4 regions of the Pantoea sp. X-Soil-MYKO-1785 genome follow, and region 2 is predicted to be linked to each of the others. Evidence: predicted binding sites of a transcription regulator. Region 2 holds the regulator's gene; each other region holds the start of a gene.
The links. Region 2 encodes LexA, which represses DNA repair genes until DNA is damaged. Its sites were predicted from a motif close to TNCTGTATGTACATACAGNA; they were not measured.
Positions count from the first base shown of each region.

Region 1: the regulator LexA is predicted to act here: its motif matches at 2,200-2,219, upstream of sulA (SOS-induced cell division inhibitor SulA).
Region 3: the regulator LexA is predicted to act here: its motif matches at 1,976-1,995, upstream of AC6I8D_RS08125 (metal-dependent hydrolase).
Region 4: the regulator LexA is predicted to act here: its motif matches at 3,431-3,450, upstream of AC6I8D_RS12110 (DinI-like family protein).

Region 1 covers NZ_AP036000.1:1,463,456-1,468,647, forward strand. The annotation lists gene matP (macrodomain Ter protein MatP) at 1-185, shown strand, start outside; gene ompA (porin OmpA) at 270-1,337, opposite strand; gene sulA (SOS-induced cell division inhibitor SulA) at 1,688-2,179, opposite strand; gene AC6I8D_RS06760 (TfoX/Sxy family DNA transformation protein) at 2,391-3,020, shown strand; gene yccS (YccS family putative transporter) at 3,017-5,176, opposite strand; gene AC6I8D_RS06770 (YccF domain-containing protein) at 5,160-5,192, opposite strand, start outside.
Region 2 covers NZ_AP036000.1:288,128-293,319, reverse strand. The annotation lists gene dinF (MATE family efflux transporter DinF) at 84-1,406, opposite strand; gene lexA (transcriptional repressor LexA) at 1,511-2,125, opposite strand; gene AC6I8D_RS01290 (diacylglycerol kinase) at 2,231-2,599, opposite strand; gene plsB (glycerol-3-phosphate 1-O-acyltransferase PlsB) at 2,729-5,152, shown strand.
Region 3 covers NZ_AP036000.1:1,750,797-1,755,988, forward strand. The annotation lists gene AC6I8D_RS08120 (L-cystine transporter) at 1-1,210, opposite strand, end outside; gene AC6I8D_RS08125 (metal-dependent hydrolase) at 1,363-1,953, opposite strand; gene kduD (2-dehydro-3-deoxy-D-gluconate 5-dehydrogenase KduD) at 2,095-2,856, opposite strand; gene kduI (5-dehydro-4-deoxy-D-glucuronate isomerase) at 2,873-3,709, opposite strand; gene hxpB (hexitol phosphatase HxpB) at 3,886-4,554, opposite strand; gene AC6I8D_RS08145 (YniB family protein) at 4,700-5,192, shown strand, end outside.
Region 4 covers NZ_AP036000.1:2,515,747-2,520,938, reverse strand. The annotation lists gene AC6I8D_RS12145 (hypothetical protein) at 56-274, shown strand; gene AC6I8D_RS12140 (hypothetical protein) at 323-523, opposite strand; gene AC6I8D_RS12135 (hypothetical protein) at 831-1,079, shown strand; gene AC6I8D_RS12130 (helix-turn-helix domain-containing protein) at 1,203-1,835, opposite strand; gene AC6I8D_RS12125 (hypothetical protein) at 1,974-2,360, shown strand; gene AC6I8D_RS12120 (hypothetical protein) at 2,344-2,685, shown strand; gene AC6I8D_RS12115 (hypothetical protein) at 2,848-3,114, shown strand; gene AC6I8D_RS12110 (DinI-like family protein) at 3,153-3,392, opposite strand; gene iraP (anti-adapter protein IraP) at 3,569-3,865, shown strand; gene AC6I8D_RS12100 (DUF6388 family protein) at 4,067-4,390, opposite strand; gene yedD (lipoprotein YedD) at 4,637-5,119, shown strand; gene amyA (alpha-amylase) at 5,167-5,192, opposite strand, start outside.

The sequences.
Region 1 (5,192 bases), 1.2 Mb from region 2:
ACCTTGAGTATCTGGTCTGGCAACGGCTGGCAGGACTGGCGCAACGGCGTAACAGTACCTTGTCTGAGACGGTAGTGCAGTTGATTGAAGATGCCGAACGCAAAGAGAAGTATGCCAATCAGATGTCGAGTCTCAGAGAAGATCTGCAGGCGATTCTCGGTAAGTCTGGCACAGAAAAAGAGTAACTACACCCGTATAGTCTGGCAACTTTGCCGACAGACTGGCATAAAAAAACCCCGCCTTAGCGGGGTTTTTTATTACGTGTAAACTTAAGCCTGTGGCTGAGTTACAACGTCTTTGATGCCTTTAACGTCGATTTCTACACGACGGTCCGGCGCCAGGCAGTCGATCAGGGCATTGCGGCCTTTCACGCTGTCACAGGTGTTGCCGGTAACTGGGTTAGATTCACCCATGCCACGTGCAGAGATCTTGTTAGAAGGGATACCTTTAGATACCAGGTAATCTACTACTGACTGAGCACGTTTCTCAGACAGTTTCTGGTTGTACTGCTCTGAACCGATGCGATCGGTGAAGCCCAGTACGACAACGGAACCATCTTTAGGATCCATTGAGCTCAGCTGGCTGTACAGCTGATCCAGAGCCTGCTGACCTTCTGGCTTCAGGGTAGCTTTGTTGAAGGTGAACAGAACGTCAGACTTCAGAGTGAAACGCTTGGTTTCAACAACTGGTGCTGGCGCTGGAGCCGGAGCTGGTGCTGGAGCAGCTTCATCCTGACCGAAGCGGTATGAAACGCCTACGCTCAGCATGCCGTTGTCTGGACGGGTACCAACGGTCTGTGCATCACCAATGTTGTTAACCCACTGGTAATCCAGACGGGTAGCCCAGTTTTTGGTCAGCGCATACTCAACACCAACTGCTGCCAGTGGAGAAACACCGGTGTCGTGGTCGCTGATGCGGCCATTAGTTGGGTTAGTCTGCGTTGAGTCTGCACGCCATACCATGCCGCCCAGACGAGTATACACGTCCAGATCGTCATAAATTGGGTAGCTCAGTTTAGCAGCCAGCTGAATGCCTTGTGCTTTGAACGCGCCGTTAGTCACGTTGCCTTTATTAGGCATGCGACCCAGCCAGTCATAGCCCAGCTCGAAGCCCAGGTATGGATTTGCCTGGTAACCAACGAATGCACCTGCACCCAGCTGGCTTTCGTGAGTTGGACCGTCATTGTTTTGGTAACCGTTACCGTAGTAACCAGTGTCGTGGTACTGAGACCAGCCCAGTTTAGCACCGGTGTACCAGGTGTCATCTTTCGGAGCGGCCTGCGCTACGGTAGCGAAGCCAGCCAGTGCCACTGCGATTGCGATAGCTGTCTTTTTCATTTTGCGCCTCGTTATCATCCAAATAGGCAATGAGCAAAAAGGTTGCTCTTGGTTTAATCCTTCGCCGGGTCAAAACGCTCGCTTATGACTCTACCGCAAAAAAACGGAGGTTATTGAGCACCCTGGCGAGATAAAGTCTACAACGAGATTGGAAACTTACAAGTATGATGTGAGGCGCTTCTGTAAAAAAACAGAGATTTATACACAAATTCTAACAATTAGCCTGGTATTATTGTCGCGGCTCAACGCCCAAAAAACCTGCTAAACCATTGTCAACGCTCGAACTAACAGAATCAGTGGTTTAGCGACGACAGATAAGAAATATAGCTTGAGAAACTTCCGATTTTTACTTAATGAAACAAATCCGACTGAATTTTTAGCGCATTTTGTGGTCCGAGAGGCGCTTCGGGTGTTCCACTCGAACGCAAAATCAATCCCAGGGCATCACCTTCGGCTGCTGCATTTTCCAGTTGACGTCGTTCATCTTCATCCAGCTCGTAGGGAATCCATGCCAGAACGACACTGTAATTTCCGGTACGCAGCGCTTTAATCATCGCTTCAACTGCGTTCAGACGCTCAGAATCGGCAATATGCATGCTCTTGTCCAGCGGCAAGCCGGACTGCTGTAGCCAGGCGCGATTCAGCTTATGCGCAGGGGTTAACCACAGTTGCCAGCGCGACTGCTGACTCAGCTGCTGCAACAGCGGTAACAGTAACATCTGCATCATTCCGGGCTGCTCACTATAGCGTAACTCAGTAATCCAGCCGTGTTGAGAAGCGGATACGGAAGAGGACGCATAATGATGAGCATAGCGTGTATTGTTCGGATGTTGTGTTCGCATAAGTTAATCACTCAGCAGTGGACTGTATGAATATACAGTACTGGCGTTGCGCATAAAGATCAACCCAAATTTCTGATAACGGCTCGCAAAAACGTCACAAGGTTAGCGGAACCGCTATTAATTGATTGAACCGATCAGGCCTTTTTCCTATCTTCTAATTGTCTGAAACAAAAGATAATTTCAGGCATTTCTCTTACATGGAGGTGGTGTGATGAAAAAGTTAAATCCGATCATTGAACGTTCCAGAGCGCAGCTAGCCCCGCTGGGTACGATTGAGTCGCGAACCCAGTTTGGTGGTTATGCACTGGCTGTCGAGCGCGTGGTTTTTGCTTTAGTTAATAATGACGCACTCTATCTGCGCGCCAGTGAGCCGTTACGTGAATACATCGCGCAGCGTCCGCTGGAGCCGTTAATTTTTCGTAAGCGTGGCGTGCTGGTCAGCCTCAACTATTACCGGGTGGACGATGCCTTATGGCATACGCCAGCACATCTGTTGACGCTATCAGCCGCATCACTGGAGACCGCAAGGGAAGAGCAGCAGCATAAGCAGTTATCCCTCCGCTTAAAAGATCTGCCTAATCTCAGCCTGCGTATGGAGATGATGTTGCATGAAGCGGGTATTCTGAACGTTCAGCATCTTCATGAGATTGGGGCTAAGCAGTGCTGGCTGAAGCTTAAGGTGGTGAACCAGAATATCGGATTACAAACGCTGCTGGCGCTGGAGGGAGCAATATCGGGTCATCATTATGCAGCCCTGCCGCAGGCGGTCAGGGCGGAACTTAACGCCTGGTTTCAGCGTACCGTGCTGATGACGCTGAACCCGAAAGGCGGGGTAAACTAGTCTGCGTTAAGCGTGCGGCGCAGGCGAGCGACCTCAGGCATCAGCGCCACCAGCAAGCCAAGTTGCTGCAATACCAGTGGCGCGCGCGTATCCGCATCGGTGGCCAGCTGGCTGATGCGCTGAGCCAGTTGATGACGCATCGTCTCAGCCTGTTGATCGCTGACGACATCCGTTTGCAGCACATCCTCAACATAACAGACCGTATCATCCAGCAGTTTGAGCAGTTCCGGTTCGCTAATTTTATCGCGATGCGCACCCAGTGCAGAGATGTAGCTCAGGAAAGAGTGATTTGAGCACAGCAGCTGAAAAGCGGATTCACGCATCGCCTGGCTGGTACGGCTTTCACTGCTCATATTGGAAACCACCGACGCCAGTTCGGCATCGGCATTATGCGCATCCCGTCGGGCAATACGATAAGCCAGCCGGTTATCTTTGCCCTGATGGTATTGCTCCATAATCGCATCAAGATAGCGACAGTTGGCCTGCAAGGTGCGTTCTGCCACCGCCGGTAACTGACGGAAGCGCCAGTCAGGCCAGATAAAGGCGACGGCCAGCCAGGCCAGACCACAGCCCAGCAGCGTGTCGACCACCCGCGGTAAAGCCACCTCAAACCCTTCGCCGAGCAGGTTGAAACAGAGCAGCACCAGCAGCGTGATAAACAGCGTCGCCTGCGCGTACTGCACCTGCCGGAAGGCGAAAAACAGCACCCCGCTGATCACGATCAGAATCAGTTGTCCTTCGACCGAGGGCACCAGCCAGAGCACCGGCAAGCCAATAGCGATCCCCGCCAGCGTCCCGCCAATGCGTAGCGCCAGCCGCCGCTGTGTCGCATTGTAATTGGGCTGGCAGACAAACAGACTGGTCAGCAGTATCCAGTAGCCTCGCTCCAGTCCGGTAATCTGAATGAAGCCGTAACCGATACACAGCACCACCGACATCCGCACCGCATGACGGAACAGCGCCGAGGCGGGAGTCAGGTGACGACTGAAGCGCAGCCGGATATCGCTCCAGCCGCTCAGGCCTTCGCGTGATAGCAGATTGTCGCTGTGCTGCGGATCGTCGCCTGCCAGCGTCTGCTCCGATTCGATAGAGGCCAGCTGGGCGTCAATCGCCTGCAGGTTGCGCAGCAGCCAGTAAAGCGCACGGGTATGGGTGGCCTCTGGCTCACGCTGCTCAAGGCGTTCTATGGCTTTTTGCAGCCGTTCAAATGCCCGCTCAAACCGGCTGTCGTGCACCCAGCGTTCACGCATTAAAATAGAGTGCGCCAGCTGCCGACAGGCCTGGGCCTGCATATTGAGTAAGCGCTGGAAGCGGAACAGGATCTCGTTATAGCGCCAGTCACCACGCAGCAGGTGATATTGCAGATGAGAAGAGCTGGCACGTTCATGGATATCCTGCGCCACAAAGTAGTAGTGCAGACTGCGCCGGGTACCACGTGAACCGCGATCGCCACGCAACCGGCTCTGCAGAGTGGTCTTGGTCAGATTGAGCTGGGCAACGAGCTGGCTGTTGACCATCGCGGCATCAATAAAGGTCGCATCATCCTGTTCGCCAGCATCCGGATCGAACAGATTGGCTTTGGCATCCAGATAACGCGCCAGCTGGGAAAAACTGCCCGCCAGTTGTTCCTGAACCGGCCGAACCGGAAACATCAGGTGACCGAGCAGGGTCAGCAGGTTGTACCAGAGCGCGCCCACCAGCAACAGAATCGGCTGCATATACCACTGGCTGAACAACCCGATGCCGAGCATGGTATAGACCGCAATCAGCAAGGCACCAAAGGCAATGGTGGCGTAGCGCTGACCGAGCGCCCCCAGCAGAATGAAGCCCCAGGTGGAGATCGCCAGTCCGGCAATAAACGCCAGCGGGTAGGGAAACAGCAGTTCAACCGACACCGAAGCGATACAGAAGCAGAGCAGGGTGATCAGCAGATTCTTTAGCCGCCCGGCTAGCCGATCATCAAGATCCGCCAGCGCCGCGGCCACCACGCCCAGCGTCAGCGGGATGGTCCACTCAATCTGGTGCAGCCACCAGGGAATGGCGGCACACCCGCTCAGCGCAAACAGAATGCGCAGCAGGTAGCGCCAGGTACTGTTAAACAGATACTGCCGCCAGCCGGGCAGGCTTTTCGACATCATACTAATAGCGACGGGCATTGGCTTCGCGCGCGGC
Region 2 (5,192 bases):
TACGGTTAATTATAGTAGAAGATTTTAGGTTTGCCGAAACAATACAGAATAATCTGTAGCCTGAGCGCGTCAGAGGCCGGCTATCAGGCGTTAAACCAGCTGTTCTGCTGCCAGTGTTTACGCCAGATCAGCCATAGCGACAGACCACGCAGCGCCAGGAAAACGCTAACTGCCAGCCACAAGCCATGGTTGCCCAGCAGCGGGACGCTAAGTAGCGTCAGGAAGTAACCGAGTGCCGCCACCACCATGCTGTTACGCATCTCCCGGCCGCGGGTTGCACCGATGAACATGCCATCCAGCAGATAACACCAGACCCCCACCAGCGGCAGGATCACCTGCCATATCAGATAGCGATCGGCCGCCTGTTGCAGCTGTTCGATCGAGGTCAGCAGCGCCACGATGTGCGAACCGAAACACGCATAAATCAATGAGAACAGCAAGGCCACCACCAGCGCCTGTCGGCAGGCAGAGTGCCAGACGCGCAGCAGCCGGCTGCCATCCTTCGCACCATGCGCCTCACCGGCGAAGGCTTCAACCGCGTAGGCAAAACCATCCAGCGCATAGGCGGTAAAGGTGATAAACATCAGCAATACCGCGTTCACCGCCACCACCTGCGGACCGATGCGTGCGCCCAGCACCGTCAGCGAGGCAAAACAGAGCTGCAGCATTAACGAACGCAGCATAATGTCGCGATTAAGACGCAGCAGCCGCTTCATGTCACCGCGCCAGCTCTGCTTCAGCATTGCCGGGGTGATGCCACGCAGTTTCAATACCCGCCAGACCATCACCGCACCGACGGCCAGCGTTATATACTCTGCCAGTGCGGTCGCGGTTGCCGCGCCTGCCACACCCCAGTGCAGGCCCATCACCAGCCACAGATCGAGTACAATATTGACCAGATTGCCGATCACCAGCAGGATGACCGGCGCACGCGCGTACTGCACGCCCAGCAGCCAGCCAAGGATCACCAGATTTGCCAGAGTGGCGGGCGCACTCAGCCAGCGGATCTGAATAAACAGCGTCGCCTGTTGCAGAACGCTGGCATCGCCGCCAATCAGATCGGTCGCCAACGCAGCGATTGGCGAACGCAGGCAGACGAACAGCACGCCAGCCAGCAGCGCAATGATTAAAGGCTGGGTCAGCGCACGTGCCAGTGCCAATTTATCGCCGGCACCAAAAGCCTGCGCCGTCAGGCCGGTGGTACTCATTCGAAGGAACAGCAGCAGCATGAAGAGGAAACTGGTGATTGTCGTACCGACCGCAACCCCGCCAAGATAGACCGGGCTGTCGAGGTGACCAATGACAGCAGTATCGACCACTCCCAGTAAAGGAACGGTGATGTTAGAAAGGATCATCGGCAGCGCCAGCCGCCAGAGGTTTTTGTCGGTAGCCGTTAAAAAACGCATTCGCAGTTCCGTGCTCGGTGCCGCTGCAGAGAGGGGAGCAGCAGCGACAAAATTAGGGCAGACAGAATAGCATCAGACGCTACGAATGCGTGGTTATGTCAGACTCAGAGCCATTCGCCGTTGCGAACCACACCGACCGCCAGACCTTCGACCGTCAGCGACTGAGCGCGCGTATCGACGATAATTGGCTCAAAATCACTGTTTTCAGGCAGCAGATGCACAATAGCACCCTGCTTCTTCCAGCGTTTAACCGTTACTTCATCATCAATGCGGGCCACCACAACCTGGCCATTACGCACGTCCTGGGTTTTATGTACTGCGAGCAGGTCGCCATCCATAATCCCGATATCTTTCATCGACATTCCACTGACGCGCAGCAGAAAATCAGCAGAAGGTTTGAACAGGCCCGGATCCACTTTGTAATGGGTTTCGATGTGCTCCTGCGCCATGATCGGCTCACCGGCAGCAACCCGGCCAATCAACGGCAGACCTTCAGACGCTTCTTCTTCCATCAACAGGCGAATACCGCGTGAGGCGCCAGAAACAATCTCAATCACCCCTTTACGTGCCAGTGCCTTAAGATGCTCTTCTGCCGCGTTCGGCGAGCGGAAACCCAGCTGCGCGGCAATTTCTGCACGCGTAGGCGGCATGCCCGTTTGAGTAATATGGTCGCGAATCAGGTCATAGACCTGCTGCTGCCTGCTGGTTAATGCTTTCATCCCGCCCCCTGGTTGTTTATACAGTCGCTGTGAGTATATACAGGTATTGGTGAAATGGAAACCGATTCTCAGGCAAAACGCGCCATCTGACGCGTTGTGGAAGGCTTATCGCAAATGCGACCAAAGCAGCGCGATCCAGACAAACAGTGCCAGTAAGATGCTGATCAGCACCGCCGCGGAGCCCATATCCTTGGCCCGTCCGGCCAAAGGGTGGCGCTCCTGACCGATACGATCCACTACCGCCTCAATGGCGCTGTTGAGGATTTCGACAATGACCACCAGCACCACAGCGCCAATCATCAGAATGCGGGAGACGATATCGACATCCAGCCAGCAGGCGACAATAATGGCGGCCAGCGCGGCCAGCGCCTCCTGGCGGAAAGCGGCTTCGTGTTGCCAGGCGGCGCGCAGGCCCTGCCATGAATAACCTGCGGCTTTCACTATTCTTACAAAACCGGTGGCATTATTTGCCATAGTAAGTGGAACCCTTTCATCGGATTGACGTCAATGTCTGGGCTGCGTGCAATTGGCACCACCACAGATCTTCGCTGCGCTTTCTGGTATGCTTGCGGCGCTTTGCTAACAAGAGGCTTCATGTTGTCTATGTCAGGTTGGCGTAAACTTTATTACAAATTACTGAATTTACCATTGTCCTTTTTGGTAAAGAGTAAGGCCATTCCGGCCGATCCCGTTTCTGAACATGGTCTGGACCCGACCCGGCCCATTATGTACGTTTTGCCTTACGATTCGAAGGCGGACTTACTGACTTTACGCGCGCAGTGCCTGCGGCATCATCTGCCCGACCCGCTTTCTCCGCTGGAGATTGATGGTTCGCTGCTGCCGCGCCACGTTTTTATCCACGATGGCCCGCGTGTGTTCCCCTATTTTGTCCCCAGCGTTGAATCGGTGAAAATCTTTCACGATTACCTGGACCTGCACCGCAATAATCCCAAGCTGGATATCCAGATGCTGCCGGTGACGGTGATGTTTGGCCGGGCGCCAGGCCGTGAGGTTCAGGGCGAAGATACGCCGCACCTGCGGGTGCTGAACGGTGTGCAGAAATTCTTTGCGGTAATCTGGCATGGACGCGACAGTTTTGTCCGTTTCTCGCCGACTGTTTCGCTGCGCCGTATGGCAACCGAACACGGCACCGACCAATCAATCGCCCAGAAACTGGCCCGGGTGGCGCGCATTCATTTCGCCCGTCAGCGGCTGGCGGCAGTTGGCCCACGCTTACCGGCACGTCAGGATCTGTTTAATCGTCTGCTGCAATCCAAAGCGATTGAAAAAGCGGTAGAAGACGAAGCGCGCAGCAAAAAAATCTCCCATGAAAAAGCGCAGCAAAATGCGGTTGAGATGATGGAAGAGATCGCGGCGAACTTCTCCTATGAGGCGATTCGCGTCACCGACCGCGTCATGGGCTGGCTCTGGAGCCGGCTCTATCAGGGCATCAACGTTAATGGCGGCGAAAAAGTCCGTCAGCTGGCGCAGGATGGCCATGAAATCGTCTATGTGCCTTGCCATCGCAGCCACATGGATTACCTGCTGCTCTCTTACGTGCTTTATCATCAGGGACTGGTGCCGCCGCACATTGCCGCCGGTATCAACCTCAACTTCTGGCCAGCCGGCCCGATTTTCCGTCGTCTGGGCGCATTCTTTATTCGTCGTACCTTCAAAGGCAACAAACTGTATGCCACGGTGTTCCGTGAGTATCTCGGTGAGCTGTTCACCCGCGGTTACTCAGTTGAATATTTTGTTGAAGGAGGACGGTCACGCACCGGTCGCCTGCTCGATCCGAAAACCGGCACCTTAGCCATGACCCTGCAGGCAATGCTGCGCGGCGGTAATCGCCCAATCACCCTGGTGCCGATTTACATCGGCTATGAGCACGTGATGGAAGTGGGTACCTACGCCAAAGAGCTACGCGGTGCGGCGAAAGAGAAAGAGGGCTTCATGCAGATGCTGCATGGCTTACGTAAGCTGCGCAACCTCGGCCAGGGCTACGTTAACTTTGGCGAACCGCTGCCGCTGGTTAACTATCTCAACAAGCGGGTGCCGGAATGGCGTGAGTCGATCGATCCTATCGAACCGCAGCGTCCAAGCTGGTTAACCCCTACCGTGAACGACATTGCGGCGAGCTTAATGGTACGTATCAATGAAGCGGGTGCGGCCAACGCCATGAACCTGTGCGTCACCGCGCTACTCGCCTCACGTCAGCGCTCACTAACCCGCGAACAGCTGATTGAGCAGCTTGAGTGCTATACCCAGCTGCTGCGTAACGTGCCTTATTCAGCCAACGCCACGGTGCCCGATCTCTCCGCAGAGGCGCTGCTGGATCATGCGATGGGCATGAATAAGTTTGAGAGCGAGAAAGACAGCATTGGCGACATCATCATCCTGCCACGTGAGCAGGCGGTGCTGATGACCTACTATCGCAACAACATTCACCACATGCTGGTGATGCCGTCGCTGATTGCCGCTATTGTGCAGCAGCATCAGACCATGAGCGAAGCCGAGTTGTTGCGCCAGGTGAGTCTGATCTACCCGATGCTGAAGAGCGAACTGTTCCTGCGCTGGCAGACCGATGAGCTGCCGCAACTGCTGACCGAACTCTGTCAGGAGCTGGCGCGTCAGGGACTGATTACGCTTGAGGCTGGTCAGCTGCGCTTTACCGCGGCGCGCTACCGTACGCTGCAACTGCTGGCGGCCGGCGTGCGTGAAACGCTCCAGCGCTATGCCATTACCTTCTCTATTCTCAGCGCCAAACCGGCCATTAACCGCGGGACGCTGGAGAAAGAGAGCCGCACACTGGCGCAACGTCTGTCAGTGCTGCACGGTATCAACGCGCCGGAGTTTTTCGATAAAGCGGTCTTCACCTCACTGGTTCTGACGCTGCGCGATGAAGGTTATATCAGCGACAGCGGTGATGCAGATGTCGCGCAGACCCTGGCAACATGGCACATTCTGGCCGATCTGGTCACCAGCGATGTACGCATGACCATCGAAAGCGCCGTGGCCCACGACTAAATGCCCTGCGCAGTAAAAAGGCGACCCCGTGAGGTCGCCT
Region 3 (5,192 bases), 1.5 Mb from region 2:
TGGCGGGCAGCACAATCAGCGCGGCGAAAGTCGCACCGCCACCAACACCGGCCACGCCAGCCGAGCTCAGCGTGACAATCCCGACCAGCGTGGCGATCCACAGTGGGTCAAACGGATTGATGCCAACGGTTGGCGCAACCATCACTGCCAGCATGGTCGGATAGAGGCCGGCACAGCCGTTCTGGCCGATAGTGGCACCGAACGAGGCTGAGAAGCTGGCAATCGACTCCGGCACGCCAAGGCGACGGGTTTGGGTTTCGACGCTCAGCGGAATACTGGCGGCGCTGGAGCGGCTGGTAAAGGCAAAGGTAATCACCGGCCACACTTTGCGGAAGAAACGCATCGGGTTAATCCCGTTGACCGACAGCAGCAGCGCATGGACGCCAAACATAATGGCCAGACCGAGGTAAGAGGCAACCACGAAGCTTCCCAGTTTGATGATGTCCTGCAGATTCGAACCGGCTACCACTTTGGTCATCAGGGCCAGCACACCGTACGGCGTCAGCTTCATCACTAAACGAACCAGCTTCATCACCCACGACTGCAGCGTGTCGATCGCCACCAGCACGCGCTGACCTTTTACTTCATCATCTTTCAGCAGCTGCAGCGCGGCCACACCAAGGAAGGCAGCAAAGATCACCACGCTGATGATCGAGGTCGGATTGGCACCGGTCAGATCGGCAAACGGGTTTTTCGGAATAAACGACAGCACCAGCTGCGGCACACTCAGGTCAGAGACTTTGCCGACGTAGTTGCTCTGAATGGCGCTCAGACGCGCGGTTTCCTGCACACCCTGCACCAGACCTTCAGCGCTCAGACCAAACAGGCCGGTGACGAACACCCCAACCAGCGCCGAGATAGCGGTGGTAAACAGCAGCACGCCGATGGTCAGTACGCTGATTTTACCCAGCGAAGAGGCGTTATGCAGGCGGGCAACCGCACTCAGAATCGAAACAAACACCAGCGGCATTACCACCATCTGCAGCAGCTGCACGTAGCCATTGCCAACGATGTTAAACCAGCTGATGGAGGTTTTAACCACCGCGCTGTTTTCACCGTAAATCAGCTGCAGCACCAGGCCGAACAGTACGCCGATCACCAGACCGGTCAGCACTTTCTTCGACAGGCTCCAGTTGTTGCGGCTGAAACGAGAGAGCAGCACCAGCAGCACCACAAAGGCGACGAGGTTTAGCGTAAGAGGAAGGTCCATACTGAAACTCCAGAGTAATGCGGTTTTCCGCGTCGGGAAAACCGCATAATGTTAATCACGAATTAAGACTGCGGGAATGGTAGCAGCAGGAGAGGGTGCAGGCCTTATATCCAAATGGCATGCTTTATAACTTAATCGCTTAATTTGTTGATTTAATGCGCAGTCTGGCTGGAAATTAGCCGTCCGACACCATTTTGTAGCGTATCAAACAGCTGAGCGGGCCAGCCGTTTGCACCAAACGAAGGCATGCCCACCGGGAACCACAGCGCATAACCGACCAGTCCGAGGCATAACGCCCGCTCAAGCTGGTTACCTTTCTGACTTTTCAGAATAGGGAGACGAAAGCGCCAGCGGCAGGGCCATAACAGAGGTACGCCTGCCGGTGTCAGCATGTCAGCAACAATATGGCTGAGATAACCCAGCGTTAGTCCCTGCAGTACATCAGGCGGAATCGGCGATTCCGCCGGCAGGTTAAGCTGAAACAGCCACAGCCCGGCGGCCACCGCCAGTAAACTGTGGGTAAAACCGCGGTGGCCAAACGCCCGTGCAATCGGATGGGAGAGCCAGCGTAGCCGCTGCCCGAGCAGCGATTTTGGATGATCGATATCGGGCAACAGGCAGGTCAGCAGTGCCGACGGAACAAGATGCCACCAGTCTGCCTGCGCCAGCACCGGTGTAAGTTCAGCACGTTTAGCGAAAATGGCACTCGCAATGGCAAAAATGATATGGCCCTCGGCCGTCATGATGGAACCTGGCTGCAAATAAAACTGTCGATGCATCCAGTATAGGGATTTATCCAGTGAATGAGAACATGTGACGCTGTAACGAAGCGTGAATTTAACTAAAAAAAGCGGACAATCCTTGCGGCCTGTCCGCCCGATAAATTAGCGCGCCAGCCAGCCGCCATCCACCGCCAGCGTAAAGCCGTTAACGTAATCAGAGGCCGCTGAGGCCAGGAACACCACCGGTCCCATCATATCGTCGGGTGCGCCCCAGCGACCGGCCGGGATACGCCCGAGGATCTCTTCACTGCGCGCTTCATCACTGCGTAACTGTTGGGTGTTATTGGTGGCCATGTAACCGGGGGCGATCGCATTAACATTAATGTTGTGCTTCGCCCATTCGTTCGCCATCAGTCGGGTCAGCCCCATCACCGCGCTTTTTGATGCGGTGTAAGAGGGCACGCGGATCCCACCCTGAAACGACAGCATTGAGGCAATATTAATAATTTTTCCGCCGTTACCCTGAGCGATAAACTGCCGGGCAACCTGCTGTGACAGAAAGAACAGGCTCTTGCTGTTGAGATTCATCACATCATCCCAGTCCTGCTCGCTGAAGTTCAGTGCATCTTCGCGGCGGATAATCCCGGCGTTATTCACCAGAATGTCGATTTTACCGGCTGCGGCCAGCGCCTGCTCTACTACCGAGCCGACCACCTCCGTTTTTATCAGGTCAGCCTTTATCGGCCAGAAACGGCGGCCCAGTGCTTCCACTTTGCTTTGGGTCTCGTCCGGTCCTTCGCGGTTGACGCCGATGATGTCGCATCCCGCCTGCGCCAGGCCCAGCGCCATACCCTGTCCTAAACCGGTATTGCAGCCGGTCACCAGCGCCACTTTCCCTTCCAGGCTAAACGCATTCAGTATCATGATATTTCTCCTCTGCTCAGCGTAGTTCGCTGATTTTGACGTGGTCCATGTCATCAAAGACCTGATTTTCGCCCACCATGCCCCAGATGAAGGTGTAGCGCTGCGTGCCGACGCCGGCGTGAATCGACCAGCTGGGTGAAATCACCGCCTGTTCGTTATGCACCAGCAGGTGACGGGTTTGCTGCGGCTCGCCCATCATGTGGAACACCGCGCTCTCCTCGCTCATGTCGAAATAGAAATAGACCTCCATGCGGCGTTCATGGGTGTGGCACGGCATGGTGTTCCACAGGCTGCCTTCCTCCAGTTTGGTTAAGCCCATGGTGAGCTGACAGGTCGGCAGCACATCCGGCACGATGAACTTATTGATGGTGCGGCGGTTGGAGGTGGCAGGATCGCCGAGCGTGGCGGTGGCGGCCTCCTGTAAGGTGATTTTTTTATCCGGGAAGGTGGCATGCGCAGGGGCGCTGTTGTAGTAGAACTTCGCCGGCTGGGCCGGATTCAGGCTGCGGAACAGCAGATTTCGCGCGCCCTTACCGACATAGAGCGCCTCTTCATGGCCGATTTCCCAGCTTTTACCGTCCACTTCTACCAGTCCGGGGCCACCGATATTGATCATACCCAGCTCGCGGCGCTCAAGAAAATAGCTGACGCCTAACTGTTTACCCATTTCATCGCCAATCGTTACCGGGTTATTCACCGGCATCACGCCACCAATAATAATGCGGTCGATATGGCTGTAGGTCAGGGTGTAGTTATCGGCAGTAAAAATCGTTTCAATCAGAAACTCGCGGCGCAGCGCGTCAGTGTCCAGCTGTCTGGCGTGATCACTGTGAATGCTTTGACGAACGTCCATCTCAGGCCTCTCTGCAGATCAGGTTAAGCATGCCCCGGAACAGGGACTGTCTGGGCATCTTAGGCAGAGCGGGATATGAATTCAATAAAAATGAAACGTTGTTTTAATTATTTGCGGAGTAGATCAACAGTACGGCGAAACGGGTAAAAAAAGCCCGCCTGCTGGCGGGCTTGCACTTAGCCATGTAAATCGGCCAGCGTCAGTCGGGTCAGGTCATCCAGCCGGACATCCGCCAGTGCCCAGCGCGGATCGTTGCGGTGCGCCGCAGCGGGCACCACAATCGAACGCATCCGCGCCGCTTTGGTGGCGATCATGCCGTTGAAAGAATCTTCCAGCGTGACGCAGTTAAGCGGATCGATCGCCAGGCTGGCGGCCGCATTGAGATACACCTGCGGATGGGGCTTGCTGTAAGGCAGCGCTTCCGCCGAGGCGAGCACGTCGAAATAGTGCCGCAGGTTGAAGATCTCCAGTACCCGTTCCAGCATCGCCAGCGGTGAGGCAGAGGCGAGGCCGATTTTCAGGTTGTGCTGCCGGCACAGCTGCAGTGCGGTCTCAACCCCGGGCAGCAGGGGACGCGTCTCGTCAATCAGCGCCATCGCCCGGGCAATGATGCGTTGCGTGACCTCCTGCTGACTGGGACCGTTCCACGGCAGCGTTTCGTACCACATACGAACAGTCTGATCGATGCGTAAGCCGAGTGTGTCGGGCAACTCGTTGCGGCGTGACAGGTCGACATCCAGCGTCGAAAAAATATCCAGTTCAGCCTGATCCCACAGCGGCTCGGAATCGATTAATAAGCCATCCATGTCAAACAATGCGGCGAGAACGGGGCGGTGATAGGGCATCTGAGGTCTCCTTATAAAGTCTGACTTACCTTAGCATTGATCGGCCGGTTGCGGGACGGACAGCAGCCAGCCACGCTTTATTTGGGAAATTTCAGCATTGGCAGGTAGACTTACAGCAAATTGGATTTTGGGTTCAGGAGATATCATGACCTATCAACAGGCTGGCCGCATCGCCATCCTTAAGCGTGTGGCTGGCTGGGTGATTTTTTTACTGGCGCTACTCTCGACCATTATTTCTGTACTGAGCTTTATGTTTAAGCACAGCGAAAAGCAGCCTGGCATTGATGCAGTGATGCTCGATTTCGTCCATGTAATCGTCGATATGATCCGCTTTAATACCCCGTTCCTCAACGTGTTCTGGCATAACTCGCCGGTGCCGGAATTTAACGGTCAGATGAACCTCGGATTCTGGCTGATCTATATTCTGATCTTTGTCGGGCTGGCGCTGGAATCATCAGGCGCGCGGATGGGACGCCAGGTGCGTCATGTCAAAGAAGGGATTGAGGATCAGTTAATACTGGAGCAGGTGAAGGGCAGTGAAGGGCGTACCCGCCAGCAGCTGGAAGAGAAAGTACGCGTCCCACGCCACACCATCTTTTTGCAGATTTTCCCGCTGTACGTCCTGCCGGTGGTGATTG
Region 4 (5,192 bases), 2.2 Mb from region 2:
TTCCGCTCAGGGTAGTCTGAACTATACTTATCTTTTTTTCTGACAGGAGGGCGATATGATCAATCTTCGAGAGATGAATGAGAAAATTCATCAGGTGCTGCAGGCTGACGAACCGTCCGGATTCACTGAGCAAACCGCTGAGCGGGTGTTAGCGGTAGTAAAATCGTACTGGCAGGACGGCGATGAGACGATAAGAAACGACATCACGCAGAAGCTGTCGCGTTTAGAACATTCTGGTGTGCCATTCCCGGAAAATTACCTCGATACGCTGTAACGGGGTCACGATAGCAGTGCGCCCCTGAGTGGGGCGCGTTGCCGCAAATTAACTCGCTTTATACGGATCTTTTTTATCATCCTGACTGTCGTCATTCTTGCGTGGCACTTCGCCGTGATCTTTTGGCGCGTCTGTGGCGGGATGATCATCCTCTTCATACGCATTGCCAACGTGCGGGGCCGCTTCCGGCAGGCTTTTGCTCACTTCACCTTCGTGTTTACGTTCTTCATTGGTTTTATGTTTAAACATGGTTAACTCCTTTTGTTCAGTGTCTTAAGTCTAGACCAGCCGACGCAACCCGGCAGGGCTGAGGTTTCTGAAATAAAAAAAGCCCGCGCGAGGCGGGCTGAATCGGAGTTTTCTCTCGTGTAGTGCACGTCATTATTCGTTGCGTGTCTGTGTGTAGCAGGACCATGCTAACGGTGCCAGCCGAAGGCGTGAATGGACAATTCTGTTATCTCGCGTGCGGCAGGTCACAAAATAATCGATTAATGAATTCGATTGAACGGATTAATAAAAGGCATATAGTGACCTGCGTTACCAGGAGATAGAAATTATGTTACGAGACTATTTAAAGATTGAAGCTGAAGATCGACTGATTAAAAACGGCACTGTGAGCCTGAAAAATCGCGGACAGGAAGACGTGACCGAGTGGACCATCGTTAACCCGCACGGGGTTAAAAAAGGCGGCGTGACCCTGTTCGACAAACTGAGCAACCGCCGCTCATGGTGTGTCGGCTATCGCATCACACAGACCGATCTGCACGGCAACGTGGTAGTGGATAAGCTGACTGACGCATTGTAAGTTGCCTGACTTTCGCCGTAGTTATTCGCCGTAGTTATTTGCCGTAGTTATTTGCTGTAGTGATTGGTGAAGTTAAGAGCCTGATTTGAATGGATTGACCCGCCTCGCAGCGGGTTTTTTTATTCAGCGCTGACGGTAACGGCGAAGTTCAACCAGCGTGCCGGCCAGCCTGATGCCATCGCGACCGGAATGCAGCAGGGGAAAATCGACGTTAACCGGTGCCAGCTCAAACTGCATAATATTGCCTTGAGGCGCGCGCTGCCGGTAAGTGCGCAGCAGCGCAACGTTCTGCTGCAGCGCCAGTACGCTGTCACCGGGCAAAGGTGACACCGCCGGATCAACGATCACCACATCGTCACGCACAATGGCAGGTGCCATTGCCAGCTCCCCGACCCGCACAGCAAAACTGCGCTGAGAAAGTGCCATATCGTTATGCATCAGAAAATCGCATTTCACCGTGCTGGCATCTTTTAGCCACGACACCACGTCGTGCTGGTTCAGCAACGGAATCTGATGCAGTCCGGCAAATCCGCTTTCGCTGAAAACAGGTCCATCGCCATCAATCAGATAGGCCGGTGCGCAGCCCAGCGATTCTGATAGCCGCAGCAAATTCTCACCGCGCGGTAAGGTCTCATCTTTCTCCCATTGCGAGATTGCCACATGGGACACTTTTACCTGTTCCGCCAACTGCTTCTGCGTTAATCCCAGGTTTTTCCTTCGATGGCGAATGCGGTCGCCCAGCGTTTCGTTTTTCATCTGCTTGACATTCAGGTTAAGAGTGGCTTAAGTATACTTAACCCTGGTATTTAAGCAATCTTAAATTTCAGGCAGGGGACGTGCCTGTTGTAGCACGCCGTGGTGTTCCAGTGACCTTACCGGGTAGAGGGGTGCGGCATGGAAAGTAGTTTAATTACCAGTATGGGTGCGTTGGTTTTGGGTGGGGGCGCGGCGGCACTGTTCTGGAAGCCGTTATTGGCGGGCATTGCGTCAATCGTGACCAGTAATCGGGCCGGCGGCGAAATTATAACCAGTTACAAAGAGCAGGTGGTGTTGTTAAAGGAGAGCAACCTGTTGATACGTGAGGAAAATGATGAACTACGCGAGCGACACGATAAAAATTTGCGGCGTATCTCAATGCTCGAAACCGACCTTCGGCTGATCAAAAATGCGTTAGGCATTTTGCTGGCCATGACCGAGACCGATCATAGCGATAAGTTCCGTAATGAAGTCGATCGCCTTATCTCAACTCTGGAGGATCGCAGCGATGGTAACGATAAATAGTCCGGTGACACCCATGCTACACAAGCGCAAGGTTATTCTCGGCAGCGTGATGCTGGGCTGCTCAATGATCTGCGTGCTGATGACGATTCTTTTTCTCTACGTGAATAATGCCGCCAACAAGCGGGTGGAGGAGATCCGCAAGGATTACCGCAATGTCGCCGCTAAGCGTGATGCCCGGGTCGATTTGCTGACCGATCAGGTGAGTGCTTTACAGCATAAGCTTGATGCGTTACCGGACCGCACCGCGATCAAAACGGTCGATAAGGTGAAGGAAGTGGTGATTGAAAGTGAGGGGCCTGCGACGCATTCCGGACGTAAACCGTAACTTCCGATTATTCTTAGTGCGGCTTCGCTATTATCGACTAGATTTAAATCTCCGGGCGACATTTTCTTTCGAGGTTTTCGCAGGAAAGGCGCCCGCAGGTTGGCCGGTTGATGAACCGCTACGCCAAATCACTTTGGATAACTGACCAGAAGGACATTTAGCATGAGCGATTCAACAGAAACCAAGACCAAAAACGATTATCTGCGTGACGTGACCTCTCAGCTAAAAGAGATGCGACACTACGCGCAAACCAACACCGAGACCCTTTCAACGCATTGGTTAGCCTTCGATGCGGGTGAATACAAAGATAAGGTCAACGCCGATCGTATCGATGCGCTACTCAACAAGCAGGGTAAGATGCTGGAAGATCTGGATGCCGCTATTCAGGACATCGAGATCGAAATTAATCACAGTGAGCAGGAGAGTTAATTGACCTCCCGCTAACTGATGCGGTGGCCGTTAAGGGATTAATCGGCCACCAGCCACATTTCCGCTTCGTCGAACATCTCTTCAACTATCCGCGCAATCGTCGCTTTATCGTTCTTACTCAAATCAGTATCAATCGCGTTACGTTCCATCGGCTTGACCTTAACTTCAATGTCAGGGAACACCCGATGCACCCGTTTTTCCAGCTCTTCGAGAATCATCTCGCGAGCACCCGGCAAACCGGCTACGTTTCGCTTGTCATAAATTAACTCAACAAACATGATGGCAATCCATTCAGGGCAAAATCGCAGGGATATAATACTGTAAATAAAAACAGTGGCAAGGCGGTGCGCCCGATTCTGGCTAATTTTTTTATGTCACGCCGGACTGCATCCTGCTCTGGCTTATTTCGGCATCATCGCGACATAATGGCACTCCATACATCAGGAGAAGTGCGATGCGACAACTGGTCATTGATATTCTGCTAAAACTGGCAAAAATGGACGTCGACGCGAAAGAGCTGACCGCGCAGCTTGAAGCGCAATCGCTGCTGGTTGCTGCGTTGCTGGTGCAGGCCAAACAGGACAATACGCTGACCATTACCGAGACGGTACAGGATGCGATTGTCACCGCTTCACGTTCATCGACCGAGTTTTTGCAGTCCGACGTTGACCTGCTGCTGACGCACATTAATCGTCTGCTGGCGGTGGCGCAGTATGTGGAAGTTAAAGGAAAGATGGCAGAAGAAGAGTAGCGACGGGAAAAAAAATCGCCTCTGGAGGTGGAAATCCAGCAACACCTCCAGAGGCAGTGCAAAAGCACTATTCGTTCAAGGACAATCACGACCGAAGTCGTAGAATGAAGTTATACACTTTCCTCGTCCTTGTACAACTTTATTGGTGGTAAAACCACTGGTTGGAGGTGTATGAAAAATACACCTTACGGTTCCAGCCGGTCAGAGTTCGTTTTTAATGCAAAACTCTTCCCAGCTCATCCCCAGCGATTCAGCATGTGCTTTGAGATAGCTCTCGATTGCCTCGGCCGCCACGGCTTTGTCGGGCTCAGCCAGCTGAATCGAAAAGATCATCCCATCCAGATTCTTCTGACGTAAAAAGGCCGCATAGATGCGTTCAGCGTGCCATTCACGCAGCTGGCGCAGGGAAAGATTGGCAGCGCGGGCATCGCTTTCGGTCAGCTCATCAAGCGCCGCCTGGAAATCGGGGTGGGCGGTAAAGAACATTTCGCGCGCCTGCGCGTAATACGCTTCCGGAGTTTTCATAGCCAGGTTCCTGAATGTCTGTTGCAGCGCGCCAGTGTAGCGGGTTGCGCCTGACTTGTCAGGACGCGCGCAAGCAGACAGGCGCGTTAGCGGATAAATGTCGCTTATCATCGGCTGAGATTGCGTGAGTTGCGCGGCAGCGCTAAAAAAACCGCGCCCGGCGCGGTTGGATCAGCCAGATACCTTGCGCACCTCAGGGGAAAAATTATAACGTAGCCGCCATTGATGCGATCTTAGGGATTAAACATGAAAAAGTGGATGCTGATGGCCGCGCTGGCGCTGAGCGGATGTGCACAAATCAACGACTATGACAGTGCGGTTCAAACCCCGGCACCGGCTAATCTGCAGGGTAACTGGCAAACGGTCGGCCCGCAGCGTGGCCTGATTAGCGATCAGGCGACAGGCAGCCTGATTATCAACGCGGATGGCAGCACACTGGATTGCCGTCAATGGCAGCGGGTTATCGCCAAGCCGGGCAAACTGACCTTGCTGAGCGGCGATTATGTCAACGTCACGCGTCAGGTTCGGGTGATGCCGCTGGTGGTTGATAACGGTGAACTGAATTATGACGGGCTGACGCTGCGTAAAGTGGCACGTCCAACCGTGGAGTGCCAGCAGGCGCTGGATGAAGTGGCGAAGCAACCCAAGGCCAGTGTGATTCAGAATATTGAGCCTCAGCTGTTGCACACCCGCATCACTGAAAACAATGCGGCGGCATTAGCGCAATAAATGACGCTGGCAGGGCGTCAGCCCTGCCAGATCCTCTGTTTTAAGTCTTAGTCTGCGACCACCCAGACGCTGA